Paraneptunicella aestuarii: one gene and its partner. The protein of the gene in region 2 binds, or shares a complex with, the protein of the main gene of each other region. Links are inferred from orthologs where the notes say so. Each region holds a gene or a part of one and is shown on either strand. Other genes may lie near its edges.

Region 1 (15,083 bases), 3.0 Mb from region 2 along the record:
TCGCCGCTTGCGCACCCTGTCTTCACTTCGCTTGACTGAACCTCAAGCGGATGCCTTCTTGCGTGGTATCGAATGCCCTACCTTATCCATTTTGGGGAAACAGGGGTTTGATGAGTTAAAACCGATTCAGGCAAACAAGAAATATCTGATTAGAAACTTTCGTAGTACCGAGTGTGTAGGCGGGCATCATTTGCATATGGATAATCCCCAGGAAGTGGCACAAAAAATTAAAGAATTTTTTCAGGAAATTTAACTTGGGGGTTGTTGAATTTTCATGAGCGATCGTCCTGGTTAATGAATTGTTGCATATTTGGTCAATTGAGTTAGCGAAATTTTAGAAAACCGTGACTAAATATGCCCGAATTCCGTATTTTTTGCCGTGTGGGTAGTATTTTCCATTTAACTTTATTAAGCCATTCGCTACTATCCTCTACTTAAAGTTGAAAACCCGATAAAAAATCCTACCAAAGAGCAGGTTGCAGCTATAACAAGAACACTCAGGAGCACAAACTGTGGAAAAAATATGGCTTAAGAATTACGCAGAAGGTATAGCCGAGGAAATCAATGCCGATCGATGTCCTTCCGTTATGCATATCTTTGAAGAAGCGGTGGCGAAGTACGCTGACAAAGTCGCGTTCCTTAATATGGGGAAAAGCCTGACGTTTTCTGAAGTGGATAGACTAAGTAAACAGTTTGCTGCGTATTTGCAAAGTAGTGGTCTGAAAAAAGGCGATGCTGTCGCCATTATGATGCCGAATTTACTGCAATATCCTATTGCCTTATTTGGTGTATTACGAGCTGGTATGGTGGTTGTGAATGTTAACCCCATGTATACCAATCGTGAATTAAAGCATCAATTAAATGACTCCGGTGCCAAAGCCATTGTTATTGTGGAAAACTTCGCTCATACCCTGGCGGAAGTGGTGGCTGATACACCGGTTGAACAAGTCTTGACGACGCAAATTGGTGATATGTTGCCAGTTCCCAAACGCTGGCTCGTGAACTTTGTGATCAAGCGCGTTAAGAAGATGGTGCCTGAGTTTTCGTTGCCGGGAGCGAAAAGCTTCTTGTCTACCTTGTCAGAAGGTGCTCGCGCACAATATCAGCGCCCTGAATTGCACGGCGACGATTTAGCCTTCTTGCAATACACTGGTGGTACAACGGGTGTTTCAAAGGGCGCTATGCTGACTCATCGTAATATGGTGGGTAATCTTGAACAGGTTTCAAGCTTTTTGGAATTACTCATTGATAAAGGTGAGGAGATGATTGTAACGGCGTTGCCGCTTTATCATATCTTTGCCTTGACCGCTAACTGCCTGACTTTTGTTAAATTTGGCTGTGCCAACCTGTTGATCACCAATCCAAGAGATATGCCGGGATTCGTGAAAGAGTTGTCTGAGAACCCATTCACCATGATGACGGGTGTGAACACCTTGTTTAATGGTTTATTGAATACTCCCGGGTTTAAGGAATTGGACTTTTCCAATTTCAAACTGGCATTGGGCGGTGGTGCCGCAGTACAACGACCTGTTGCTGAGCGTTGGCATGAAGTGACGGGCAGAGTGTTATTGGAAGGTTATGGTTTAACTGAATGTAGCCCGGTTGTGACAGTAAACCCGCCGGATCTGGAAAGATATAAAGGTTCTATCGGTGTGCCTCTTCCTTCTACCGACATTCGTTTGATTGATGATGAAGGCAATGAAGTTCCTATGGGTGAAGCGGGCGAAATGTTCGTGAAAGGCCCACAAGTGATGAAGGGCTACTTTAATCGCCCGGAAGCGACGGAAGAAATCCTGAAAGACGGTTGGCTGGCTACGGGTGATATCGCCAAATGTGACGAAGAAGGTTACTTCTACATCGTTGATCGTAAGAAAGATATGATCCTGGTTTCTGGCTTCAACGTGTTCCCTAATGAAATCGAAGAAGTGGCCGCCATGATGGAAGAAGTGGTTGAAGCTGCGGCTGTTGGTGTGCCTCACGAAGTATCGGGGGAAGTGGTTAAGTTATTCGTAGTGAAAAAAGATCCGGGATTAACCGAAGCCATGGTGATTGAGCACTGTCGTAAGCATTTAACCGGCTATAAAGTGCCTAAATTAATTGAATTCAAAGAAGAACTACCCAAGTCTAACGTGGGTAAGATCCTAAGAAGGGAGTTACGTTAAGTTACTCATGGAATATCTGTATATAGACACTCAGAAAGCCTTGGATGAGTGTTGTCAGCAAGCATTAACCTGCGAGTATGTCGCTCTGGATACAGAGTTTGTGCGTACTCGCAGCTACTACCCCAAATTAGGTTTAATTCAGCTATTTGATGGCAAGCAATTGTCTCTCATTGATGCATTGGCTATCTCAAACTGGGATAGCTTTGTTGCATTATTAACGGCTGAAAATGTGGTTAAGGTACTGCATTCCTGTTCCGAAGATTTGGAAGTGTTCTGGCATCACATGAGAGCCATGCCTGCGCCTCTGTTCGATTCTCAGTTTGCGGCAGGCTTAAGTGGCGAAGGTGCGTCGCTGGGCTATGCCAAGCTGGTTTCGGATATGCTTAATGTTGAACTGGATAAAGGTGAGTCTCGCACCGACTGGCTACAGCGTCCATTAAGCCCAAAGCAGTTGGATTATGCTGCCAACGATGTCACGTATCTGTATCAGTTATATCCTATGTTGCGAGAAAAGCTGCAAGCTCAGGATTATACTCAGGAACTTGGGCAGGATCGAGCCTCATGGGTCTTTGCTGAAATGGCTCAGCTTGCTAACAAGAAAAGCCATCCATTACCTGCCGAATATCAATATTTGAATATTAAGAATAATTGGCAACTACAGGGTAAAACGCTGGCTGCATTAAAAGCATTGGCTGCCTGGCGAGTTGAGATGGCTCGTAGCAAAGACCTCGCGTTGAATTTTGTGGTTCGTGAACATGAGTTGCTTGAGGTTGCTCGTCATCTGCCGACGGATAAAAAAGCATTATCGGCATTGCATTGCCTCGGTGGTAAAGAAACACGCTTGTACGGCGATCAGATAATCCAGATTATTCAGGACACACTGAATAGTTCCCCTGAAAGTTATCCGCCTCCGGTTGAACGCTTAAGTGAGCGGGCAAACTACAAAAAAGCCCTTCACGCTGTGCGTCATGTGTGTATTGAGGTTGCGGAAGAAAATGGCATTAAGGCGGAAGTGTTTGCGTCTAAAAATCAGGTAAATCAATTGCTTAAATGGCGCTGGTTTTCTATTAACGAATTTACTGCGAGCGGCATTGTGCCTGATTTAGCTTTGGGCTGGAGAAAAGAGCTGGTTTACGATCAGGTTCTTAAGGTGCTTGCCGAGATACCTCCCAAATAATAGGGCTCTCAAACAGGAAAAATGCCCAAATAAGAGATATCGCCCAATGAGAAACCATCTTGTATAATCCGGCTGTTTTTTATTTGAATCATTGGAATCAAGATGCTCTGTTCAGTTTATAAAAGTCCCAAACGCAGTGAGACCTATTTATATATCGAGAAACGAGATGATTTTTCTCGTGTGCCAGAAGCGTTGATGCAGACTTTTGGTAAACCTGTTCACGTGCTTAGCCTTGCTTTAAAACCTGAGCGTCAGTTGGCGGGAGCCGACGTTGAACTGGTGAAGTCAGACTTACTGGAAAAAGGTTTCTATTTGCAGTTGCCAAAGCAAGAAGAAAATATGCTGGAAATGCATAAGGCGATGCAAAAAGCGGAGCAGGCATTTGAAGAAGCCCAGCAGCAAGCGCAAGAAGCGCAACAGCAAAGCAGAGCAAACTAACATGTACCAGCATTATCATTATGATGGTTCTACTTTGCCTTTTACTCCGGGCAAGGCCGTGTGTGTGGGGCGCAACTATGCCGATCACATTCAGGAACTGAACAACAGTGTGCCAGACGAGCCATTATTGTTTATCAAACCCAGCACAGCCATGTGCAAGATAACCGATGCCTTACGACTCCCTGATAACTCGCTCTGTCATAATGAATTAGAAGTCGCGTTACTCATTGCTGAAACCTTGCCTGTTGGACACTCGAAGAGTGATGACGAGCTTTACAAGGCGATTTGGGGGGTTGGATTAGCGCTTGATTTAACGCTTCGTGACAAGCAATCAGAGCTTAAAGAGAGAGGATATCCTTGGGAAAGAGCCAAGGCGTTTGACAATAGCTGCCCGCTGTCTGCCTTTGTGCCTTTTGCCAATATTCATGATGTGCAAAATCTGGATTTTACTCTCGATGTTAACCAGCAACGCCGTCAGACAGGCAACACAAGCCTGATGTTAACGGATTGCCTGGCGCTGATTCGGGAAATTACAACTGTGTTTACCTTGTGTCCGGGTGATGTCGTGTTAACGGGAACGCCAAAGGGCGTTGGTGCGCTTAATGGCGGCGATAAGCTTCATGCTTGCCTTTATAATTCAAATTCTGATTTATTAATCGACGTTGTCACTCAAGTGGGTTAGTTACATGTCAACGAGTGCTTTTTGGGAAGAGAAAGATTTATACGAGATGACCCGGGAAGAGTGGGAATCTTTGTGTGATGGCTGTGCCAAGTGTTGCCTGCATAAGTTTATTGAAGACGATGATGTCGAAGAGCAGGAAAGTACAGATAAGCTTAAGGATGGTGAACAGCTTATCTTTACCAATATTGTTTGTAGTTTGCTCAACACGAAAACCTGTAGTTGCACCAAATACACAGAGCGTTCACAACTGGTGCCTGATTGTGTCAAGCTGACCAGGGAGAATCTGGACAGTATTTTCTTTATGCCTCCAAGTTGCACTTATCGTCGTCTACATGAAGGGCGAGGATTACCTTCCTGGCATCCTTTATTGCATAAAGGAGCCAAGAGCAAGATGCATAAAGCGGGAATGTCGGTGCGTGGTAAGACCGTATATGAACACGATGTCGATTTACAACAGTTTGAAAATTACATCGTGTCCTGGCCGTTGGCTGATTTGGATTAGTTTATTTTAAGAGCCTCTCAGAAGCCGTTGATGGACTTACTCTTATTGAGTTCTTAACCATTCTTCGGCTTCTTGAACACAGAAAAACAATTTAATGTTAAGTGGCGACTGGGACAGGAACTCTTCACAGAGGACTTTTTGCAGCGAGTTACAGTAAACCAGAGCCATTGCCCGGCAACCGTTCTCAAACCCCCATTGATAATTGCGTCCAATCAGTGAAATGACCTCAGGATCACCGAGAGCATTGTCATCGGTAATATCCAGACGTATCCAGGAATTTAATGCTTGTTTCGCTACTGACTCTCGTATTGATAATCCGGCCAGCTTTATACCTTCAACATTAAATGGCCCTTGGGTGGAGATGATAATTAATTCATCTTGCCATTTTAATTGAACCATTCCATGAGGTTCTGCGGTAAATTCAGGTTGTCTGCGAGGCTGGTACATCTGCTCAACTACATATGAATTAGAAGGTTTGATAAGTATAGCATTTAAATTTCTAAGGCGAGAAATCTTAAAATATTGTTAGTTATCTTATGGTTATAAAGCTTTTATAATTAATGAATGAATCTGTTCAAATGTTTCTTGTTTTTATTCTGGGTAATTAAAAATAATGCATGGGGATTTAATAAAAAAATCCCGACTAAAAGCCGGGATATAAGACACTCAACAATTATATTGAATGTGAAGGGAATCGAGCGTTTTAAATTAAGCTGTTACGTTTTAGGCTGCAACGTTTGTGCTTTCAAAAATTTTATCTGCAGATGCCGCAACAAATCCTGTATATAGCTCGCCGTTTGGTAAAGTATAACGTTGGGCAAACTCATAAAAACAGCTTGGAATTTCTTTCTTGGCGTCTTTAAATTGCACTTCTACTTTGTCTGCCATCGTTGATGATTGAGCCAGAAATACATCTTGTCCGCCTTTAATTTCTCCACCTGAAGTATTTAAAGTGAAACCCGCTACTTTTAATGCTGCATTGACCTGACTTAATTCAGCGTAATGATCTAAATAATTAACGCTTACGGTGAAGTGGTTAGCGCGATAGCCCCATGCAGACATCCAGGCGGCATATTCAGACTCGGCTAATAGCGTTTCGTATTCTTCAGTGGTTACACTCCACAATGCGCCTGAATACAAGAAGTTATCCTGTTCTGTTGCGCCTTCTGGTACTTGAGCGACCATGTTGTGGATAATTTCTTGAACTGATTCGGAAAACGCTTCAACCAACAATTCGCTAATGAACACTTTCGGTTTGGTTGTATCCGGGTGCTCGTAATGTTTCGCTTTTAATTTCTTTTGTTCGAAATCGTATTGGCCTTTTTCTTCATAACCTAATGCCAGGAAATGCGCTGCCAATTTTTCCAGGTTTACTTTTTCAATATTAAAAGTACGAAAAGCTACGTGATCGTTAATTAAGGTATTTCCTTCGCCCAGCAATTTATGCACTTTATTCGCTGAAGGTGTTACTTGAATATAATTATCCCAAAGATGATTAAATAGGGTGTCGAGGTTGTTATGCATACAGCTGCTTATCTATTCCACATAAATTAGACAATGAATAAATGCGATTAATATCGGCCTCTATTCGTGGCGGCGCGCATTATATACAACCTTGATTAAATTAACAGCGAAATTAAATGAAATGATTTTATTCAGGTTAATTAATTATCTTTATGTTTTTAAAATGTTAAATATGTTTTTTGCTTGTAATTAATTGGTGATTTTATCATTAAGTTTTTAATTAAAAGTTAGACGAAAAATGCGAGGAAAAAATGCCAGAAAAAAGGCGCCCGAAAAATGAAAGATTTCGGAGCGAAGAATTAATAATCTTCTGGATGTTGGGATTATTTATCCCGAATTCAGGTTATTCAGATTAGCCCTCTTAATTTAGCCAGCCCAAAAGCATTGCACGTAGTAGCATCAACAATATCGCCTCTTAATATCATTTGTTCAAAATCGGTAATTTTGACTTTCAGTACCGTTAATCCTTCTTCTTCGGCTTCCGGCGCAGCTTCTTCTGCTTTTAGATCTGTCGCTACAAAGATATTGTAATACTGAGTGCAAAAGCCTACGGCCAGGGCTTGTTTGCTGATGTGTTGCATTGATCCTGCAATCAGTCCGGTTTCTTCTTTCAATTCCATTGTGGCGAGGGCTTCAGGAGATATATCGGGGTTGTCTTCGCTGGCTCCTTGTGGGAATTCCAGACTTCTTCTTTGCAAAGGGTAACGATACTGATCGACTAATATCAGGCTGTCTTCAATGATTGGAATGATAATCGCGAAATCCGGCTTGTCTACTATGCCGTATATCCCTTTGGTTCCGCTTTCTCGCTGGATCTGATCTTCGTGAACGGTCATCCATTTGTTCTGATATACAACGCTGCTGCTTAATTGCTTTATTTCAGACATGGAACCCTCCGGTAGTATTCTTGCGGTATATGGGCTTGAACCAGGCATGGATTAAATATGCCTGAACTTGTCTATTGTGAATCAGATTTATGGTTATTCGCGATGTTTTCCTAATGAATCGTATATTGTCTGCAACTGCTTAAACATCACTGATTCACTGAGCTTTTCTGCAAAGTCTCGTTGTGCTGCTTTACAGAGTGCTTGTTTGTTTTTATCGTCAGTTATTAAATTAGACAGGCATTTATGAAGTGAAGCAATATCTCCAGATGTAAATAAAAGACCATTTTTATCAGGGAAAATGATTTCTGGAATATATCCAACTGGAGTTGTAATAATGGCTTTACCTGCCGACATTGCTTTGAGCAGGTTGGTTGAGGAGCTCTCCTTATATACAGGAAGGCAGAAAATATCCGCTTGTGCCAATTCGTAATTTTTTTGTTCTTCAGTGAGTTTCCCAAGTAAAGTGATGCTTTTTTCAACACCTAATTTATTGATTTGTACTTTTAGTTTTTCAGTTTCTTCGTTTTTAGTCATTTCACCAATTTTCAGAGTTGCTTGTGGATGTTCGGGTAGCAATTGAGCGAAAGCGACCAAAAGATCAAAAACAGCTGTGTATTCTGTTTTGTACTCTGTAATAGGGTTAAGGAATAAGATGCTTTGAGGTTTTACCGGTGGAGTCGGCTTTGGGGTGTTGAAATGTGGTACAGAGTTGAACAGAACTTGTATATTGTCTTGCTTGCCTGTAATTACTTCAATCCTGCGAGCTATTTGTCTCGAAGCTGCGATTATCTTGTCCGCCTGATTAAAAAGCCGGCTTATTTTTCTTTGTTTCTTCGGTGATTGTGCATCATAAAAGTCGGCAAATGCATCGTTGTGCAGATGCAATATTATTTGCGCTCCTAATTGCTTCGCAAGAGTGACAATCAGCTTTGTGCGCATAAAACTGAAATTCAAATCCAGATGAAGATGAAGCCAGCCAAGTTGATATCTTATACCTAGCCAGAGTAATTGCGTTAACCCTGAATTAAATCGAAATATTGTTCCAGGTAGGCTGCTGTCGGAGGAATGTGTGGTAATAAACAGAATATTGTTTTTTTCACAAAGTGCAGAGTTTATATAGTGTTGAATCAAGTGTGCGGCATTACCCTGGCTATCTGTTGAAGCGCCAGCAATAATGTTGATGGTTTTATTCAAAAGCTGGATTCCTTCTTGTGGTTATCAGACGGGGTTATGGACACTATAGTTACTAATTTTATCAGCAGATTTTTAAATCAGGATAAAATAGGGAATTGGTCAGCTAGCAAGACAAGTAGAGCTTTATTGCGATAAGAGGAGTAAGGAGCAATGGCTGCTAATATTCATCTGAGTGATTTAGTGTAGCCAGAAAGCCATTCCCTGCAACAGATACAAAAACGCCCGGCATTGCCGGGCGCTTTATCTTCATATTATGCTTTAAGCGGTTGCTAATCTTAGTTAGCCGCTGAAGCCAATGCGTCAGCTTTGTCGGTTCTTTCCCAAGGGAATTCTTCGCGACCGAAGTGACCATAAGCAGCAGTAGGTTGGTAAATGGGGCGTTCCAAATCCAACATTTTGATCAAGCCGTAAGGGCGAAGATCAAAGTGCTCACGAACCAGGTCAGTCAAGGCTTCGTTGCTCAATTTGCTGGTGCCGAAAGTTTCAACGCTGATAGAAGTAGGTTCGGCAACGCCGATAGCGTAAGAAACCTGAATTTCACAGCGGTCTGCCAAGCCAGCAGCTACGATATTTTTCGCTACATAACGGCCAGCGTAAGCGGCTGAGCGGTCAACTTTAGATGGATCTTTACCAGAGAAAGCACCACCACCGTGACGAGCCATACCGCCGTAGGTGTCTACGATGATTTTACGACCAGTCAAACCACAGTCACCCATTGGGCCACCGATTACGAAACGGCCAGTTGGGTTGATGAAGTATTTAGTGCTGGCTGAAAGCATGTCTGCTGGCAATACTGGCTTGATGATTTCTTCCATTACTGCTTCTTGCAGGTCTTTCAGGCTTACTGATTCTTCGTGCTGAGTAGACAATACAACTGCGTCGATACCTACTGGCTTACCGTCTTGATAAACGAAAGTAACCTGGCTTTTTGCGTCTGGACGTAACCAAGGTAAGGTTTTGTCTTTACGCACTTCTGCCTGGCGCTTAACCAAACGGTGAGAATAAGTAATTGGAGCTGGCATAAGTACGTCGGTTTCGTTGCTCGCATATCCGAACATCAAACCTTGGTCGCCTGCGCCTTGCTCTTCTGGACGAGAACGGTCAACACCCTGATTGATGTCAGGAGATTGTTTACCGATAGTGTTTAATACTGCGCAAGAATCAGCGTCGAAACCCATGTCTGAGTGGGTATAGCCAATTTCACGAACAGTTTTACGTGCTAATTCTTCAATGTCTACCCAAGCTGTGGTGGTGACTTCGCCGCCAACCATGACCATGCCGGTTTTGACATAAGTTTCGCACGCAACACGCGCTTTTGGATCTTGTTCAAGAATTGCATCCAATACCGCGTCAGAAATTTGATCCGCAATTTTATCAGGATGACCTTCAGATACTGATTCTGAAGTGAAAAGCTGTTGAGCCATAATCTAGTTCCTATCTGGTTACTGATTGCCAAAAAACTTATGCATCATAACTGAGTTTCAAAGAAATGCCAGTATATGCTTCTAGACGTCTAAAAGTCTATATGCAAATTTTTGTATGGTTTTAAGTACAGTTTGATCGCGTCTATATCGGCAGGAACCTTATGATATATAGCTTTGAGAGGTAAAAAATATGGACGTCAAGGAAAGAATCATCTGACCAGATTCAATATAAGTATTATTAATTCCGTATAAGCATTGCAGATATAACGAGTCTGAGTAAAATTAGGCCGTCAATGAGCCCCGCTTATTTGGTTAACTGAGTTGGTCAATGTATTTGGTCACTCTAACCAGACTGAAAGCTCGTCTGAGAAGTTCACCCTTATTTTTCATTCGTTGTAACCAGTGAGTGCTACGTGAAGGGGTGGTATTTAAATTTAGCTGTTTTAATTGTCCCAATCATATCCAGGAGACCCCATGCCAACACGTAAAGAATTAGCCAATGCCATTCGTGCACTAAGTATGGATGCTGTTCAGAAGGCAAAATCAGGCCATCCAGGTGCCCCTATGGGTATGGCTGATATCGCTCAGGTGCTATGGGGAGACTTTTTAAGACATAGTCCAAGCAACCCTGATTGGGCTAACCGTGACCGCTTCGTGCTTTCCAATGGTCATGGTTCCATGTTGATTTATTCTTTACTGCATTTAACTGGCTACGATTTACCTATTTCTGAGCTGGAAAACTTCCGTCAATTGCATTCTAAAACTCCGGGTCATCCAGAATATGGCTATGCACCGGGTGTTGAGACTACCACCGGGCCATTAGGGCAGGGTATCAGTAACGCTGTGGGTATGGCGATCGCGGAAAAAGCACTGGCTGCACAATTTAACCGTCCGGGACATGAAATCATCGATCACTACACTTATGTGTTCATGGGTGATGGCTGTTTGATGGAAGGGATTTCTCATGAAACCTGTTCCTTGGCGGGTACGTTGGGCTTGGGCAAGCTGATTGCCTTCTGGGACGACAACGGTATTTCTATCGACGGTGAAGTGGAAGGCTGGTTTACCGATGACACACCTGCACGTTTCCGTGCTTATGGCTGGCAGGTTATTACGGGTGTTGATGGTCATAACCCTGATCAAATTAAAGCCGCGATTGAAGAAGCGCGTGCCGACAGCGACCGTCCTACATTAATTTGTTGTAAAACCATCATTGGTTACGGCTCACCGAACAAGCAAGGCAAAGAAGATTGTCACGGCGCGCCTTTAGGTGATGATGAAGTGGCCTTAGCCAGAAAACAATTAGGCTGGAATTATCCTCCATTTGAAATTCCAGAAGATATCTATTCAGTTTGGGATGCCAAAGTGAAAGGTGATGAAGTGGAGTTGGACTGGAACCAACAATTTGCTTCTTACCGTCAGGCGCATCCTGAGTTGGCGAAAGAGTTACAACGTCGCCTAAGTGGCAAGTTGCCAGCCGATTGGAGTGAAAAATCCAACGCCTATATCGCTGATTTGCAAGCTAACCCTGCCAATATTGCCAGCCGTAAAGCCAGCCAGAACAGTTTGGAAGCGTTTGGCCCGATATTGCCTGAATTAATGGGCGGCTCTGCCGATTTGGCCGGTTCTAACCTGACCATCTGGTCGGGCTCTAAAGGCTTAACTAAAGAAGACGCCAACGGTAACTATATTTTCTACGGTGTGCGTGAATTTGGTATGTCGGCGATTATGAATGGTATTGCCTTGCACGGTGGCTTCAAGCCTTACGGCGCGACCTTCCTGATGTTTATGGAATATGCGCGTAATGCTGTTCGCATGGCTGCGCTGATGAAATTGCCAGCCTTGTTTGTTTACACACACGATTCCATTGGATTGGGTGAAGATGGCCCAACTCACCAGCCGGTAGAACAAATTGCGGCATTGCGTATGACACCAAACCTGGATAACTGGCGTCCTTGTGATCAGGTTGAATCTGCGGTGGCGTGGAAATATGCCATTGAGCGTAGCGACGGCCCAAGCACATTAATTTTCAGTCGTCAGAATCTGGCACAGCAAGACCGTAACGCCGAGCAAGTGGCTAATATCGCCAAAGGTGGTTACGTGCTGAAAGATTGTGATGGTCAGCCGGACTTGATTTTGATTGCAACTGGCTCTGAAGTTGAGATTGCGGTTGGCGCATACAACGATTTGACGGCTCAAGGTAAGAAAGTGCGTGTTGTTTCTATGCCAAGCACCGATGTATTTGAGCTGCAAGACAAAGCCTACAAAGATTCCGTATTACCCCCTTCTGTTACCAAGCGTATCGCTATTGAAGCGGGTATTCGCGATTTCTGGTTCAAGTATGTTGGCTTGGATGGCGCTATTGTGGGTATGGACAGCTTTGGTGAGTCTGCTCCTGCGGGCGATTTGTTCAAGCATTTCGGTATTACCAAAGAGACTGTGCTAACGCTGGCAGCAGATTTGTTAGCATAACCTTTCATATATTAAAGGCAGGTACTGAGCCTGCCTTGTTATTTTGCGGATTGCAAAGCAATGATCAAAGTTGCTATTAATGGCTTTGGGCGTATTGGGCGCAGTGTTGTGCGTGCGTTGTATGAGTCAGGCCGACACGAGCAAATCAAAGTAGTAGCCATTAATGAGCTCGCCGCTCCAGAAGGTATTGAACACCTTTTAAAATACGACACCAGCCACGGGCGCTTTATGTTTCCTGTGTCTTTGGATGGGCAAACCCTGAAAGTTGGGAATGACAACATTCGGCTGACCCATCATCGTTCTATCGACGATTTGCCTTGGGCGGAAATGGAAGTGGATGTGGTGTTGGAATGTACCGGTGTTTATTCCAGCCGGGAAGATGGCGAGCGTCATATTCAAAGCGGAGCAAAAAAGGTACTGTTTTCACAGCCTTGTCAGCAAGATATGGATGCCACTGTTATTTATGGCATCAATGATAAAGAGCTGCTGCCTGAACATCGAATCGTGTCTAACGGCTCTTGTACTACTAACTGCATTGTTCCCATTATTCAGGTGTTGGACGATGCGTTTGGTGTGCGTAGCGGTACGATTACTACCATTCATTCATCCATGCACGATCAGCAAGTCATTGACGCTTATCATCCTGATTTGCGTCGAACTCGTGCCGCGAGCCAGTCGATAATTCCGGTTGATACCAAGCTTGCCGTCGGTATTCAGCGCATTTTGCCCAAGTTCGCAGGGCGCTTTGAAGCGATTGCGGTGCGTGTACCGACTATCAACGTGACGGCAATGGATTTAAGTGTGTCGTTGCATCAGGATGTGACCGTGGCTCAGGTGAACAAAGCCTTGCAAGAAGCGCGTGTTGGCGATTTACAGGGGATTTTGGACTACACTGAAGAACCTTTGGTGTCGTGCGATTTTAACCATGATCCTCATTCCTGCATTGTCGATGGTACACAAACTCGTGTAAGCCATGGTCATTTGGTGAAAACCCTTGTGTGGTGTGACAACGAATGGGGCTTTGCCAATCGCATGATCGATACTACGCTTGCGATGGGGCAATAGAGCCGATGAGTCAATAAATAGCCTATGAGAATACATGCGGCGGCAGGTTAACAGAATTTTTCACAATTATTTTTTGGGGTTGATATGCCAATAATCAAAATGACTGATTTGGATTTATCCGGCAAACGAGTGCTGATCCGCGAAGATCTAAACGTGCCGGTGAAAGATGGCAAGGTAACGTCCGATGCACGTATTCGTGCGTCTTTGCCGACCATGAAATTGGCATTGGACGCAGGCGCAAAAGTGATGGTGATGTCACATTTAGGGCGTCCAACCGAAGGCGAATACGCCGATGAATTTTCCATGCAACCCGTCGTTGACCACTTGTCTGGCATGTTAGATTGCCCGGTCAGATTGGTTAAAGACTACCTGGGTGGTGTTGAGGTTCAGCCCGGTGAATTAGTGGTGTTGGAAAATGTTCGTTTTAACAAGGGCGAGAAGAAAGACGACGAAGCCTTGTCGAAACAATATGCAGCCCTTTGTGATGTTTACGTGATGGACGCCTTTGGCACAGCGCATCGTGCTCAAGCTTCTACTCATGGTGCAGGTAAATTTGCACCAGTTGCTTGTGCTGGCCCCTTGTTAGCGGCGGAATTAGAAGCCTTGGGTAAAGCCTTGCAAGAACCTGCCAGACCTCTACTGGCAATTGTTGGTGGTTCCAAGGTTTCCACCAAGTTGACTGTACTGGACAGCCTATCTCAAAAAGTAAACCAACTGATAGTGGGTGGCGGTATTGCGAATACCTTTATTGCCGCAGAAGGACATTCCGTTGGTAAATCTTTGTATGAAGAAGATTTGTTGCCGGAAGCGCGTCGTTTGCTGGATGCCGCAAAATCCAATGGTACTGAAATTCCGGTGCCAGTGGATGTGGTTACAGGCAAAGCGTTTTCAGAATCAGCGACGGCAGAATTGAAAGCGGTTGATGAGGTTGCTGACGACGACATGATTTTTGATATCGGTCCTCAAACCGCTGCGCAATTGGCCGACATGATTAAGTCAGCCGGTACTATTGTGTGGAATGGCCCTGTTGGGGTATTCGAGTTTGACCAGTTTGGTGATGGCACTAAAGCCTTGGCAGAAGCCATTGCTAACAGTAATGCTTTTTCCATCGCCGGTGGTGGCGACACATTAGCCGCCGTAGACAAGTACAATGTAGCCGATAAAATATCCTACATTTCTACCGGTGGTGGCGCTTTCCTGGAATTCCTGGAAGGTAAAGAACTACCTGCGGTTGCCATGCTAAGTGCGCGCGGTGAAGCGTAAGTTTTGCAGCACTTAAAGCACGATTAATAACACGCGACAAAACGATTTTATTTTTAAAACTTTACGTCATAGCAACAAGGTTGTGACGTCATCAAAATAGGAGTGTTGCCAATGGCCGCACCAGCCAATAAAGATATGCTAGCAAAGTTGCAGAATGGGCAAGGTTTCATTGCTGCGTTGGATCAAAGTGGTGGTAGTACCCCAAAAGCACTGAAAATGTACGGTGTTGATGAGAACGAATACAACGGTGAAGAAGAAATGTATGCCACCGTACATAAAATGCGTACTCGTAT
Region 2 (15,022 bases):
CCATCCCTCTTCAGGCGTTCCACGTACACCAATAAAGCCGTTCCCTTGAGAGAACAGGGTTTCTGACAACCTTAAATTAGTGACGGCTTGCATGTCTTCATGCAATACCCAGGATGGCTCTGACTCGATGTTCAACATCTCTAAACTCACACTCGCTTGTTCAAATTTGTTTCAGGTTTAGATCTAGTATTACTGCATTAAAGAATCTTTGCAATCGTTTGCAAAAGATTTATTTCCATGTAAGAATTTAGTTAACCTAGTGTAAAAACTGCGAGAAACACTCAAATGGAAAACACTCAGATAGCCCAACAAGCTGCAACCCAAAGTAACGGGCATCTCCGTGTTTTGCTGGCGTTGATTAGCACTTACATCGTGTTTGCGATTTTGTTAAACAGCGTCGGAACCGTGATTTTGCAATCCATTTCCAGTTTTGGCGTAAGCAAAACCTCAGCCAGCACTTTAGAAGGTTTCAAAGACATTCCTATCGCAGTGGTTTCTTTCCTGTTTGCCGCTTATTTGCCTAAATTTGGCTTTAAACGCGCCATGCTCACCAGCATGTTGATTGTTGCCAGCACCAGCTTGCTCATGCCGATTGTGGGTAACTTTATGATGACCAAGCTGCTGTTTTTGTCGGTTGGCGTTAGCTTCGCGCTGGTAAAGGTCTCGGTTTATGCCTTGATAGGAAAGGTTTCCCACAGTAAAACAGCTCATGCCTCCAATATGAACATAGTTGAAGGGTGCTTTATGGTTGGCGTACTAATGGGTTATTGGCTATTTGCCATGTATATCGACCCGGATCATCCTGAATCCATGCAATGGCTGTCGGTTTACTGGCTTTTAGCTGGTATATGCATGGCGAACTTCTTATTGCTTTGGTCTACCGACCTTCCTGAAGACAAGCATGAATCAGAACAGGTTTCGGGCAATAGCTTTGCCTCCATGTTGAAACTGGCTTGGCTGCCCTTTGTGGTAATGTTCGTGATTTGCGCTTTTTTCTACGTGCTAATAGAGCAAGGTGTTGGAACCTGGTTGCCCACGTTCAACAACACAGTGCTGAATCTGGCGAACCACATCAGTGTGCAAATCACCAGTATTTTTGCTGCGTGCCTGGCTATTGGTCGTCTATCTGCCGGGGTTGTTTTGCGTAAGCTTAACTGGTTCCCTTTCCTGATGATTTGCCTGTTTTCCATGGCAGGGCTGATATTATTGGTTATTCCGATGGCTCCGGAAAATACGGGGGGCGAGTTGATTCAAAGCTGGTCAGCAGTCCCATTAGCCGCTTTTATTCTGCCATTGGTTGGCTTATTTATGGCGCCGATTTACCCGGCGATTAACTCCGTTGTATTAAGCTCGCTTCCTACTCATCAGCATGCTGCAATGACCGGCTTGATTGTGATCTTTTCCGCACTTGGCGGCACTTTGGGTAGTTTGACCACGGGCATGATATTCGAGCATTTTGATGGCCAAACAGCGTTCTATTTTATGTTGTGCCCCATCGTGATTTTGGTGATTTCACTGAGTATCTATAAGAAGCTTTTACCTGCGGCTCATGCGGATTGATCTTCTGATTGCTCTCTACTTACTCTTCATCATACTGATGAATATCAACATCTCAATTCCCCCATAGCAAACGCCCATAAAAAAACTGCGCTCTAAATACATAGAGCGCAGTTTTTAAAATCAGGATAAGAGATTTCTTAAGTTTATTGAGCTTCTTCCTCGTGTTGCAACTTCCATTCAAGATACAGAATGTTAGTGCCACCATTACGGAAGTTCTGGTCTGACATAATACGTTTTTGCAGCGGAATATTGGTCTTGATACCGTCAACAACCAATTCATCCAATGCATGACGCATACGGGCAATAGCAACATCACGACTCTCACCATAAGTGATCAGTTTACCGATCATCGAATCATAGTAAGGCGGTACTGTGTAACCAGAATAAATGTGAGAATCCCAACGCACTCCCATGCCACCCGCAGGATGGAATCGAGTAATAGTTCCAGGTGATGGAATGAAAGTTTTCGGATCTTCAGCATTAATACGGCACTCGATGGCATGGCCTCGAACACGAATTTCTGACTGGTCGATAGACAACGGCTGACCTGCAGCAATACGTAATTGCTCCTTAATCAAGTCAACGCCAGTAATCATTTCAGTCACCGGATGCTCAACCTGAATACGTGTGTTCATTTCAATGAAATAGAACTCGCCGTTTTCATACAAGAACTCGAAAGTACCCGCACCACGATAGCCAATATCCACACACGCATTACAGCAACGCTCACCAATGCGAGCACGCATCTCAGGAGTGATACCTGGTGCTGGCGCTTCTTCAACCACTTTCTGGTGACGACGTTGCATAGAGCAATCACGTTCACACAAGTGAACCGCATTGCCCTGACCATCAGCCAGAACCTGAATTTCAACGTGACGTGGGTTTTCAAGGAATTTCTCCATATAAACAACGTCGTTGTTGAAAGCAGCTTTCGCTTCAGCCTTGGTCATCGCGATAGATTCAAGCAAATCTTTCTCATTATGAACCACACGCATACCACGACCACCACCACCACCGGCAGCTTTAATGATAATCGGGTATCCAATACGCTTGGCGATAGATTTGTTAGTATCGCCATTTTCACCTAGAGGCCCATCAGAACCCGGTACGCATGGAACACCCGCTTTCTTCATCGCTTCGATAGCAGAAACCTTATCGCCCATCAAATTGATGGTGTCAGCTTTAGGGCCAATGAAGATAAAGCCGCTTTTTTCAACCTGCTCAGCAAAATTAGCATTCTCAGCCAAAAAGCCATATCCAGGGTGAATAGCAACAGAATTGGTAACTTCTGCCGCAGCGATAATAGCGGGGATGTTTAAATAACTTTCTGTTGCTGATGCACGACCAATACAAATAGATTCGTCAGCCAACAACACGTGTTTGAGATCTTTATCCGCCGAGGAATGCACAGCTACCGTCTTGATGCCTAACTCTTTGCAGGCACGCAAGATCCGTAGGGCAATCTCGCCACGGTTTGCAATTAGAACTTTATCCAGCATAGTGCACCCGCTTATTCGATAACGAACAGCGGCTGGTCGAATTCGACCGTGCCTTGGTTTTCAACCAAGATCTCTTTTACAACACCAGCTTTGTCACTTTCGATTTGGTTCATCATCTTCATCGCTTCAACGATACAAAGCGTGTCGCCCACTTTTACAGTGTCGCCAATTTCAACGAAGGCTTTCGCACCTGGAGAAGATGAACGGTAGAAAGTGCCAACCATTGGAGAACGAACAATGTGACCTGAAGGCGCAGCAGCAACTGGCGCTTCCGCAGCCGCAGGCGCAGCAGCGGCTGGAGCAGGGGCTGGTGCAGGAGCTGTATAAGTAGCTGGAGCCATAGCATACGCCGGGGCAGCACTGTAGCGGTTAATACGTACAGATTCTTCACCTTCAGTAATTTCCAACTCAGCAATACCAGACTCTTCTACCAGCTCGATGAGTTTTTTGATTTTTCGAATATCCATGGGTCAGTCACTCATTATAAAAATTAAAAATTAAGATTGCGCAGACAGTTTTGCTACTGCCGCTCGCAACGCGAATTCGTAGCCCAATGCACCGAAACCACAAATCACCCCTTGCGCAACATCCGCCAAATAGGAGTGTTTACGGAAGGGTTCACGGGCGTGAACATTAGACAAATGCACTTCAATAAAGGGAATGGCTACACTTAGTAATGCATCACGAAGAGCAACACTGGTATGGGTAAAAGCGCCAGGATTGATAATAATGAAATCCTGACTTCCCATAGCATTGTGGATCTTCTCGATCAACAAATGCTCGGCATTGCTCTGATAATGCTCCAAGGTTACGCCTAATGTTCCGGCTAACACATCCAGACCATTAACGATATCTTGCAAAGATTGAGAACCATAAACCGCTGGCTCACGCTTACCCAGCATATTTAAGTTAGGGCCATTAAGTAATAAAATCCGCATAAACTCTCACCTAAAATACGCTATTTTGCATACATCTTCGCAATTAAGCTGCCAAAATGGAGAAAAATGCAAAGCAACCTGATTTTTCGCCAAAATTGAAACACAAATGCTAATTATAGGCGCATCTGCATAAATGACAGCAATTTACTGGTCTTATCAGCGACGATAAGCACAAAGTTCTACTATTTCACACTTAAAAAAATTAAGCAACGGCAAGCGAGGTAAAATTTTTATCACAAATAGATTAAATTTAAAACTATTTCCCCGACAATTTGCGAGAAAAATTACTACCAAGCAGGTAATAAATCACCATCAAAACTAACCTAAGTATCAAAATTCTTCATTTTCGAGTATTTTCTGCCTCAAATAACGATTATTTCTAACAAATCCCTCCAATATTCCAATAAATTTTCATATGAAAGGCTGCAAATGAAATTTCAGGTTAATTTTTTAACCTGAAAATATAAAAAATGATTGCTTCTACCTGTATCCTCTCTAATATAAAAAAATACTCACGACTCAACTTAATATCTGGACGGAGACAGTTGTGCCTGTACACCACATACACCACCCCTTACTGGAACATAAAATTAGCCTCATGCGAGAGCTAAACATTAGTACGAAAAGTTTTCGCGAGCTCGCCAGTGAAATAGGCAACCTTCTAACTTACGAGGCAACACGTCACCTTCCGACAGAAGAAGTTGAAATAATGGGATGGCAAGAAAAACCCATCAAAGTTAAGCGTATTGTGGGAAAAACTCTCACTTTAGTACCTATTTTGCGCGCAGGATTGGGAATGTTAGACGGCGTAATGAGTCTGGTTCCCACCGCCAAAGTCAGTGTTGTAGGTTTATACCGAGATGAAGAAACATTAGAGCCTGTAGCTTATTTCGATAAGGTCGTTAAAGACATCCACCAACGAACAGCGCTGATCGTGGATCCCATGCTCGCTACGGGTGGAACAATGAAAGCCGCTATTGAGCTGATCAAAAGCAAAGGCTGTACCGATATTATGTGCCTGGTATTGCTGGCTTGTCCTGAAGGTATTAAGACGATTACCGATGCTCACCCCGACGTCGATATTTACACAGCAACCATTGATGAGGGACTCAATGAAAAAGGTTATATCATCCCTGGTGTGGGTGATGCTGGAGACAAGATATTCGGAACTCAATAATTAAATAACTAAATTCAATAACTGCGGATTCCGGCTTAAAAACAGGAATCCACAGTTATCCGTTACCCGATATTAATCACTTCAAAGCGCGATTAATATGCTCAGCAAAGCGATCTGCCGGCATAAACCCCGTCACTCTGGCTCTTTCCAATTCTGTTCCATTCACATCAAAAAACATAATGGTCGGCAGCCCTAACACGCTAAAGGCTTCCTGGAACTCCAAATTTTCAGGCGTGTTGTCGGTAAGATCGATTTGGAATAGCTCGGTATTCGCTAATACGGCTTTCACTCGAGGATCCGGAAAGGTGTATTTTTCAAATTCCTTACAAGCCACACACCAATCCGCATAAAGGTCGATCATTACCGATTTACCCTGAGCATTGGCTTGCGCGACTTTTTGTTCAAAATCAGCGTAATTCTTCACAATCTTGAACTGCAAATGCGCCATTTCTGTACCAACTTGCTGTGCAGTTTCCGGCATCAAAGAATCACGAATTTTTTCATAACCATAAATGGCAGAAGCAAACATTCCCAAGAAAATGACAACCGTTCGAACACCCTTCCAGAAGGTCAAGACCGTTTGTTGATTCTTCTCATAGTAGTAACCAAACATGGCTAAGCCTAATACGCCCCAAACCATGCTTATCCAGAAACCACTATACATGCGTTCAACGAACACCAGCGCCACAGCCAGCATCATAAAACCGAACGTCACTTTAACCACATTCATCCAGTTGCCAGCTTTAGGTAGCAACTTACCGCCAGTCACAGCAAAGGCAACCAGTGGAATACCCATGCCAAAACTAAGTACGTAAAGCGCCGTAAAGCCCAACATCAAATCGCCGCTTTGCGCGATATAGAGCAAAATAGCGGTTAACGGTGCTGTAGTACAAGGCGACGCCACTAATCCGGAAATCGCTCCCATCACAAACACGCCAAAGTAACTGCCGCCTTTTTGCTGGTTGCTCAGATTATTCAGTTTAACCTGCCAACTTGACGGCAATTGCAACTCATATGCTCCAAACATCGCCGCAGCCAAGGCAACAAACACCACGATTAAAACCGTCAAAATGGCAGGGTGCTGTAATGCTGCCTGAAACTGCACACCCGCACTGGCCACAACCAACCCTAACAATGAATAGGTCAGAGCCATCCCTTGAACGTAAATCAGAGACAAACTCAACGTATGACTGGTGTTAGCGTTCTTTCCTTGTCCCACAACAATGCCAGAAATAATGGGATACATGGGAAATACGCATGGTGTGAAAGCAAGGCCAATACCCAGCAACAAAAAGCCTAACAATGTTAAAAACATACTGTCCTGGCTTTTTAGCAAATCCAGTAACTGGAATTGTTCAGACACAGGCGCGCTTGAACTTTCTTGCTCTTTAATCGATATAACCGAAGAAGGTTCTGTTGCATGGTTGCCAGAATCAGTTGCCTTGGCAACTACCTCAGACAAATACACAACCTTTGTCGTAGGCGGGTAACACAATCCGAGCTCGGCACAGCCTTGATATTGGATCTTAACCACACCATCGTTAATGGAATGCTTTATAGGAAACTGAACATCTACGTGCTCAAAAAAGACATCCGACACGCCGAAGAATTCATCTTCTATTTCGCGAGCTTCAGGGAAAACAGGCTCCCCCAACTCGGCCTGTTTCACCACGGTTTTAAATTGTTTCTTGTAGAGGTAGTAACCCTCAGCAATTTGCCAGCTGAGCGTTAGTTGATCGTCCTTTTGATAAAAATCGAACTGAAATGCCTGATCCACAGGCAAGAATTCCGGCTGCTCCTGGAACAGATCTGACATAAAGTCATTTTGCTGCCCCTGAACATGGAACGTAACACTAATAAAGCAAAAGAAAATCCAAAAAATACGAGCAAATAGAGGGTTTATTTTATTCATTTAACACTTTTTCTTATCCAATCTGCGTAATCTTCACTGGCATGACTAATATCCAACACAACCCATTCAGGCAAATCATACGAATGTAATTCAAACATACTTTCACGAAGCTCCTTTTCCACTGATTTTTTGGTTTTAACGATCACCTGGCATTCCTGATCCTGCTGAACCGTCCCTTCCCACATGTAAACAGAAACCACTCCGGGAACAATGTTCACACATGCAGCCAACTGGGATTTAACCGCACGATATGCAATATCTCTCGCCACCGACATATTGGGGCAAGTACACAAAATTACGCAAAAGTCTGACATAACAGCTCCTATGACCTGCAACACTGCTCGATAATTTCACAGCAATGTCATGATAAGTGATAAACTTGGCTACCAACAGGCATTTTTAGCTGGCGTTCAGAGGAACAACCATGCATGCCCGTTAAAATTTCATCTATTGAGAAATCAACATTTACCACAATGTTGTTCCTTTAAAATTAGAACAAATTGGGATTACCGTGTTTTTTAAATTATTCATTCTGTTTGCCGTCATGCCTATTGTAGAAATTTCCCTGTTGTTGCAGGTGGGTGACATCATCGGCGGCTGGAACACTTTGGCGATTGTGATCATCACGGCATTTATTGGTGCATCACTGGTTCGCCAACAAGGAACACAAACCTTTGTTCAAGCGCAGCATAAAATGCATCAAGGACAGCTTCCCGGTCAAGAGCTTGCCGAAGGATTATTATTATTAATTGCTGGCGTGCTATTAGTTACCCCGGGATTTATTACCGACATTATCGGCCTGCTGTTTACCTTGCCCATCACTCGTCCTATGATTGCCAGCTACCTGGTTAAAAACTTCTTCAATAAAATGACGATGAATGCCAATCAATCGTTTACCTACACCTATCACTCAGAACATCACCGTTCAAATTCACAATCCCAAGAAGACATTATTGAAGGTGAATTTCGCCGAACCGACAATCCTGCAATCAAGGATGTAAACAACGATAAAGAACAGCCTTAAACCACACTACCTTTCAAGAGATGATGATATACATCAGCATGACGAAGAGGCTCTAAGAAAATCCTTAATATCGCCGTCATGCCGCACAACAATGCCGCACAACGATGCGGCATCCAGAATGCATTGGTGTCATTCCAAATTCATTTCGGAATCTCTGGCTTAAACGTCAAATAGAGCATTTTATTAACCAGAAATCACCGCTTTCGCCGAACAATGAAAAAAAATACAAATTTTTTTAAAAAAGATCCTTGAGATCATTGCTGCCACCCCCATTTACGCTGGCAACAAATTCAACGGAGTAGATCATACGGTCTACTCGAATGTTTTATTGAGTTCCATAAGGAACAAAATTAAATCTAATCTTGCATATTTCAGGAGATTGAAAAGATGGCAATTCGTCCTTTACACGATCGCGTAATCGTTAAACGCCAAGAGCAAGAAAGCAAATCTGCTGGTGGTATTGTACTAACAGGCTCTGCCGCCGAAAAATCAACTCGCGGTAAAGTTGTTGCTGTTGGTAATGGTCGTATTTTAGAAAACGGTGAAGTTCGTGCCCTAGATGTAAAAGTTGGCGATATCGTTGTTTTTAATGATGGTTACGGTGTGAAAACCGAAAAGCTTGATGGTGAAGAAGTGCTTATCATGAGCGAAAACGATATTTTGGCCATCGTTGAATAATCGCTAAATAGACATCATCAAACCGTTTTTTCAGTTTTAAAAGAATTTTGAGAGGAAAATAAACAATGGCAGCAAAAGAAGTCCGTTTTTCCGACGACGCTCGTGCAAAAATGCTTAACGGCGTAAACATCCTTGCTAACGCAGTAAGAGTTACTTTGGGTCCTAAAGGCCGTAACGTAGTTTTAGACAAATCTTTCGGCGCTCCTACAATCACTAAAGACGGTGTATCTGTAGCCAAAGAAATCGAACTTGAAGACAAGTTTGAAAACATGGGCGCTCAAATGGTGAAAGAAGTAGCGTCTAAAGCAAACGACGAAGCAGGTGACGGTACAACTACTGCAACCGTATTAGCGCAAGCTATCGTAACCGAAGGTTTGAAATCAGTTGCAGCGGGCATGAACCCAATGGATCTGAAACGCGGTATCGACAAAGCGGTAGCCGCTGCTGTTGAGCAACTAAAAGCCCTTTCTACCGAATGTAAAGACAGCAAATCTATCGCTCAGGTAGGTACTATCTCTGCTAATGCTGACGAAGAAATCGGTAACATCATTGCAGAAGCAATGGACAAAGTAGGTCAAGAAGGTGTTATCACTGTAGAAGAAGGCCAGGCTCTGGAAAACGAACTGGACGTTGTAGAAGGTATGCAGTTCGACCGTGGTTACCTGTCTCCTTACTTCATCAACAATCAGGAAAATGGCACTGTTGAACTAGACAACCCATACATCCTGCTGGTTGACAAAAAAGTTTCTAACATTCGCGAATTGCTACCTACTTTGGAAGCTGTTGCAAAAGCATCCAAGCCTCTGTTGATCATCGCTGAAGACGTAGAAGGCGAAGCATTGGCAACATTGGTTGTAAACAACATGCGCGGCATCGTAAAAGTAGCGGGCGTCAAAGCACCTGGTTTCGGCGACCGTCGTAAAGCCATGTTACAAGACATCGCAACGTTGACTGGCGGTACTGTTGTTTCTGAAGAAATCGGTATGGAACTGGAAAAAATCCAGTTAGAAGATTTGGGTACAGCAAAACGCGTAGTTATCAATAAAGACAACACAACGGTTGTTGATGGCGCGGGCGACCAAGACGCAATCCAGGGTCGTTGCGCTCAAATTCGTCAACAAATCGAAGAATCAACTTCTGACTACGACAAAGAAAAACTGCAAGAGCGTTTGGCTAAATTGTCTGGCGGCGTAGCAGTTATCAAAGTTGGCGCAGCCACTGAAGTTGAAATGAAAGAGAAGAAAGACCGCGTAGAAGACGCGCTTCACGCAACTCGCGCAGCGGTTGAAGAAGGCGTAGTACCTGGTGGCGGTGTTGCTTTGGTACGTTGTGCTGCTAAATTGGCAGACCTACAAGGCGACAATGAAGACCAAACTCACGGCGTGAAATTGGCACTTCGTGCAATGGAAGCTCCTCTACGTCAAATCGCACAAAATGCGGGCGCAGAAGGCTCGGTTGTTACCAACAATGTTAAAGCTCACGACGGCAACTACGGTTACAACGCAGGTAACGACACCTACGGCGACATGTTGGAAATGGGTATCCTTGACCCAACTAAAGTAACGCGCTCTGCATTGCAATTCGCAGCGTCTATTGCCAGCTTGATGATCACCACCGAAGCCATGATTGCTGATGCACCGAAGAAAGACGGTGGCTCAATGCCTGACATGGGTGGCATGGGCGGCATGGGCGGTATGGGCGGTATGATGTAGTGCGACGAGAGTCGCACCGCGCTAACGTAACTTTATGATTTCAATAGAAATATAGAGTTACGTTCCCTTGGGCTGAGTGGTAGACGATACCCTCAGCCACCTTTACTCAGCATTAGCTGAGCCCCTTAAGAACGTTGAAGGTCAACACATCTAATGTGAACGTTCGAGTTAATGGTCATAAGGATTATGACTTTAATAGCTGACCTAGCCTTCTAAATAATCAGATTTATATCTGCATACTTCAAAGTATCCATGGCAATGCTGTCTTTGATGGTTATGTCCTCTGGAATATGTCAAATAGCGCAGCGATAGAAGCTGCTTTGATGATTGTCTGACGTATTCGTCAACGATCAGACCTGTTATTCAGCTAACAGTAGCCTAGGGTTAGTGCGTCTGGAGTGATCCGTTCGTGCGAAGCTACCCAACAATGTACCTCTGCATCTGCGGATTAATTCACCGTGAGGTGGTTAATGTATTGGTTAAAGGCAAACCGATACGGGGCTAGGCTAGTTGGTATGGTTAACGTAAGTGAACTACTGATAAACACCGTCAACCGCAATAAGCGAAATGTCTTTGTTACGCTTAGACCAAAAGGTATGTGGCTGGTTATTCCTTTTACATCTGGGAATACGCTGACATTCAGCCATCGGTGAATAGGTAGAACCTAACCCAACTTTGTCATCAAAGTGGAACTCGGTAAGCCCGACTATCCGCCCGACTTCTCTTTGAGAATGTCAGGCAGGTGAACCGTAAGGCAAACTGTTGGATAAGCGGGTAAAGGATATTGGAAAAAGCGAATGCCAGTTTGTAATGAGCTGGATAGGGATTCAAGCTTTGTCCCAACCGGAAACGGTGCAGACTTCCAATTGGTCTTTAATCGTGTGAAGACGTGTAAAGTCTTTATAAATGCGTTCATCCCGTGGGGAGAAATATCCATCCTCCTCACGGGAGTAGTAGATATTTCGTTCTCATGGCATGAACTTCTAATTTAGGAGAACAGCAAGATGAGTGCGACATTGTTAGTACCTGCGTTCCCACACAAACCGTCGAGTTGGCACAGTATTAACTGGGGTAAAACGCAACGGCAAGTGAGAGGACTACAAGTACGGATCGCGAAGGCGACTAAGGAACAACAATGGCGCAAAGTGAAAGCTTTGCAACGTATGTTGGTACGTTCGTTTGCAGCCAAAGCAATGGCGGTTAAACGAGTGACGGAGAACAGAGGTAAAGGAACGCCCGGTGTTGATGGGCAATTGTGGAGTACCCCTGAGTGCAAATGGAGGGCTATTTTTCGATTAACGCGAACAGGTTATAAACCCATGCCTTTACGGCGGGTTTATATTCCTAAAGCAAACGGCAAACGCCGTCCTTTAGGCATTCCGACTATGCTTGACAGATCGATGCAAGCTTTATACTTGCTCGCTTTAGAGCCTGTTTCGGAAACCACCGCAGATCGAAATAGTTACGGCTTTCGCCCAATGCGTGCTACTGCCGATGCAATCGAGCAATGCTTTGTTGCGTTAAGCAGGAAGAACTCGGCCAAATGGATCTTGGAAGGCGATATTAAAGGGTGCTTCGACAATATTAGCCACGACTGGTTACTTGCCAATATTCCATTGGATAAACAGGTACTCAGAAAATGGTTAAAGGCCGGATTCATGGAATCAGGTAATTTGCATCCGACAGATGCTGGTACACCTCAAGGTGGGATTATCTCACCTGTACTGGCAAACATGGCATTAGATGGTTTGGAATCGTTTCTGGAATCTCATTTTGGGAAAAAGAACACCAAAGCCAGCTATAAAACCAAAGTGAATTTTGTGCGATATGCTGACGACTTCATTATTACAGGTATCTCGAAAGAGTTATTGATTGATGAAGTCAAACCACTTGTTGAAGCCTTTATGGCTGACAGGGGTTTGCAGCTATCACCTGAGAAAACTTTAGTGACTCATGTGTCGGAAGGCTTTGACTTTCTTGGTCAGAATGTTCGCAGTTATAACGGCAAGCTGTTAATTAAGCCCAGCCGGAAAAACATGCGTAATTTACTGGCAAAAGTGAAAAGCATTATTTCAGGTAACAAAACGGTGACAGCCAGTTTATTGGTGAAACTGCTTAACCCTGTATTGCAGGGTTGGGCTAACTACCATAAACACGTTGTCGCCAAAGAAACCTTTAATTATGTGGATTATCGGGTTTGGAAAATGCTTTGGCAATGGTGCAAACGGAGACATTTAGGTCGGCGTAAACGATGGATTAAAACGAAATACTTTCATTCCATTGGCAACCGTAGCTGGGTGTTTTCCGGTGAACCAAAACCAGGAGTTAAAGCTTGGCTGGTTTATACCATGGACACGGAAATTAGGAGGCATATAAAGATCAAAGCAGAAGCTAATCCCTATCTGCCGGAATTTGAGATGTATTTTGAACAGCGCCTTGAGCGTTTGTGGAAATCCTCAATGAGTGGCAGAGAAAGGTTGCTCACGCTTTGGTTGAGACAAAAGAAACGCTGTGTTATTTGCAACCAACTGATTACCAAAGAAACAGGATGGCATATTCATCATATTGTGGAACGGGTAAACGGGGGTAGCGACAAACTCAGCAATCTGGTGTTATTGCATCCTAATTGTCATCGGCAAATTCACCATAGGACAATTATTTAATCTTTTTTTATTGAGTTTTCATAATTAGCCCATAATTACCAAAACAAGGTTATTGTAGGTTTTGCTGCACACTCTAATCAAGGTTATGGAAGGATTACTACCTTTCTATTTAATAATTTAAACTATAGGTATTTATCATGGATAAATGGGAATTTTACAAAGATGGTTCTAATCAATGGCGCTGGCGTCGTACAGCACCTAATGGACGCATTGTTGGAGCATCAAGTCAGGGTTATGTGAATAAGTCTGACTGTGAAGACAATGCAAGAAGAAACGGTTGGAACGGATAAGTCGCTGGTCTGTACTTAGGTACTGACTTATAAAGGCTTGAGCCGTATGCGGGGAAACTCGCACGTACGGTTCTTAGGGGAGGGACAGCCAGCAATGGTTGTTCCTTACCCGACAGCCATTCCATTAAATTCTAACCCTTTAAAATCAAGGGGTTACAAAACTCTGTAGACAGTAATGTAGACAGTAAAAAGGATGCAGTTGTAAACAATTGCATCCTTTTTTATGCCTGCTATTTACCCTCAAACCAAGCACACTCCCCCAATTCCTGCGAAGTCAGGAACCCATAAACACAAGAGCCTACAACAGCGTTTTTTATTCAAGATCTCAAGGCTATGGATTTCCATCTTCATGGGAATGACAAAAAGTGGGGGAATAACAGAGATTCAGCTCATGAAAAAACCTGAGATGAATTCACGTCGGCACGTCGGCACGTCGGCACGTCGGCACGTCGGCACGTAAAATGGTAGCGATACGGTCTCAAATTCCACCGTCATGCTGATGCATATCAGCATCTCTTGAAGGGCTTTGTCGCTACGAACTGGATGCCGCATCGTTGTGCGGCATGACAATGAAGTTTAAACCTATTTTCCGCATCCCTGATCACTTCGGTAACAAATTCAACCATAATCTTGCCATTTATTTATGCGAGGGTTAGTATTCTGACCTTCAGATCATTTATGAAGACTAGATTTGTATGAAAACGAAATTGAAATTAAGCGCCATTGTATTGTTTGCCTTAATGAGCACAGCACCTGCCCAAGCATCGGATTGGTTAAGCTGGTTTGGCCTTGAGTTAGGCAGCGGCACACCTGTAGTAAGCACAACTGGCGTTGGTGGTGGTGGCGGTAATCCCCCAGGTCCTATTGATCCCAATTAGTTGTAGTAATTAACGTTAATTGAATAAGTGCCGGAAGAAGTGGTAACTCTGGCGTTAAAACTGACTAAAAAATAAAAACACAAGGACTCTTTTTCAATGAGTTTATCAGTTATGGTAATCGTTTCGTTGCTATATATAGCATTGCTATTTTTAGCAACAATGTACAACCACTATAAAGGCCATAAAGACCTGTTTATTAGTAGTGTATTTGCACTACTTATGTATGCAGCTGGACATTTAGGCAATATGCTATGGCTATCCACTCTTTCTCCTGATGAATTATTAAAAACACACTATTTATACTTTGCAGCCATGCAAGCCATACTTGCGACGGGGTTATTCATAATCAATCGTCACAAACTACGAGTGATCATGTCTATTACCATCGCATTGTTAGTCGTTGAGGTATTACTGGGCTACGCAGTACATATTGATAGAAATGTGATTGCGCTTAACGGTGCAGAAGCCGCTAATATGTCCTTAGCTACCAGTTGGTTCTTGTGGGATATGAGAGATTACCTTTCACAATTCACAACCTTCACTGTTCTGCTTGCCCTAACCTTGCCCAAAATTTACCAGGTTAAAAACGACGATAACACGGTCAGCTTTAGCATACTTGAAGCGGTTGAGGCGTACCTGGAAAAGTTTAGCCCTGATTCAAAGCTGCGTAGAAAGGCACAAGCTTATTTAT

Evidence for each region.
Region 1: the proteins of groL (region 2) and metK are in contact, whole or in part, in a cryo-EM structure (PDB 8P4O), measured with the Escherichia coli proteins. The link is inferred for Paraneptunicella aestuarii from one-to-one orthologs.

The regions. Positions count from the first base shown.
Region 1 is NZ_CP074570.1:1,304,042-1,319,124, forward strand. The notes cover bases 7,917-10,855. They hold metK (methionine adenosyltransferase), read right to left. Parts: upstream 9,991-10,855; coding sequence 8,842-9,990; downstream 7,917-8,841. Other genes in these bases: KIH87_RS05535 (glycosyltransferase family 4 protein), read right to left, coding at 7,917-8,566; tkt (transketolase), read left to right, coding at 10,465-10,855. In the rest of the region: KIH87_RS05490 (alpha/beta fold hydrolase), read left to right, coding at 1-253; long-chain-fatty-acid--CoA ligase FadD, read left to right, coding at 513-2,162; rnd (ribonuclease D), read left to right, coding at 2,170-3,339; KIH87_RS05505 (YcgL domain-containing protein), read left to right, coding at 3,442-3,777; KIH87_RS05510 (fumarylacetoacetate hydrolase family protein), read left to right, coding at 3,722-4,459; KIH87_RS05515 (YcgN family cysteine cluster protein), read left to right, coding at 4,464-4,961; KIH87_RS05520 (hypothetical protein), read right to left, coding at 5,004-5,408; KIH87_RS05525 (DUF1338 domain-containing protein), read right to left, coding at 5,685-6,485; KIH87_RS05530 (NUDIX hydrolase), read right to left, coding at 6,833-7,372; more of KIH87_RS05535, read right to left, coding at 7,466-7,916; more of tkt, read left to right, coding at 10,856-12,462; epd (erythrose-4-phosphate dehydrogenase), read left to right, coding at 12,523-13,527; KIH87_RS05555 (phosphoglycerate kinase), read left to right, coding at 13,612-14,790; KIH87_RS05560 (fructose bisphosphate aldolase), read left to right, coding at 14,902-15,083. UniProt on the Escherichia coli protein: Catalyzes the formation of S-adenosylmethionine (AdoMet) from methionine and ATP.
Region 2 is NZ_CP074570.1:4,312,559-4,327,580, forward strand. What follows is about bases 8,299-11,176. They hold groL (chaperonin GroEL), read left to right. Parts: upstream 8,299-8,853; coding sequence 8,854-10,500; downstream 10,501-11,176. Other genes in these bases: KIH87_RS16845 (co-chaperone GroES), read left to right, coding at 8,498-8,788. Outside these bases: KIH87_RS16800 (glycoside hydrolase family 65 protein), read right to left, coding at 1-138; KIH87_RS16805 (MFS transporter), read left to right, coding at 286-1,560; accC (acetyl-CoA carboxylase biotin carboxylase subunit), read right to left, coding at 1,704-3,059; accB (acetyl-CoA carboxylase biotin carboxyl carrier protein), read right to left, coding at 3,071-3,526; aroQ (type II 3-dehydroquinate dehydratase), read right to left, coding at 3,557-3,997; upp (uracil phosphoribosyltransferase), read left to right, coding at 4,596-5,174; KIH87_RS16830 (protein-disulfide reductase DsbD), read right to left, coding at 5,251-7,086; divalent-cation tolerance protein CutA, read right to left, coding at 7,083-7,400; KIH87_RS16840 (FxsA family protein), read left to right, coding at 7,631-8,110; ltrA (group II intron reverse transcriptase/maturase), read left to right, coding at 11,505-13,163; KIH87_RS16860 (YegP family protein), read left to right, coding at 13,301-13,453; KIH87_RS16865 (hypothetical protein), read left to right, coding at 14,149-14,331; KIH87_RS16870 (hypothetical protein), read left to right, coding at 14,428-15,022.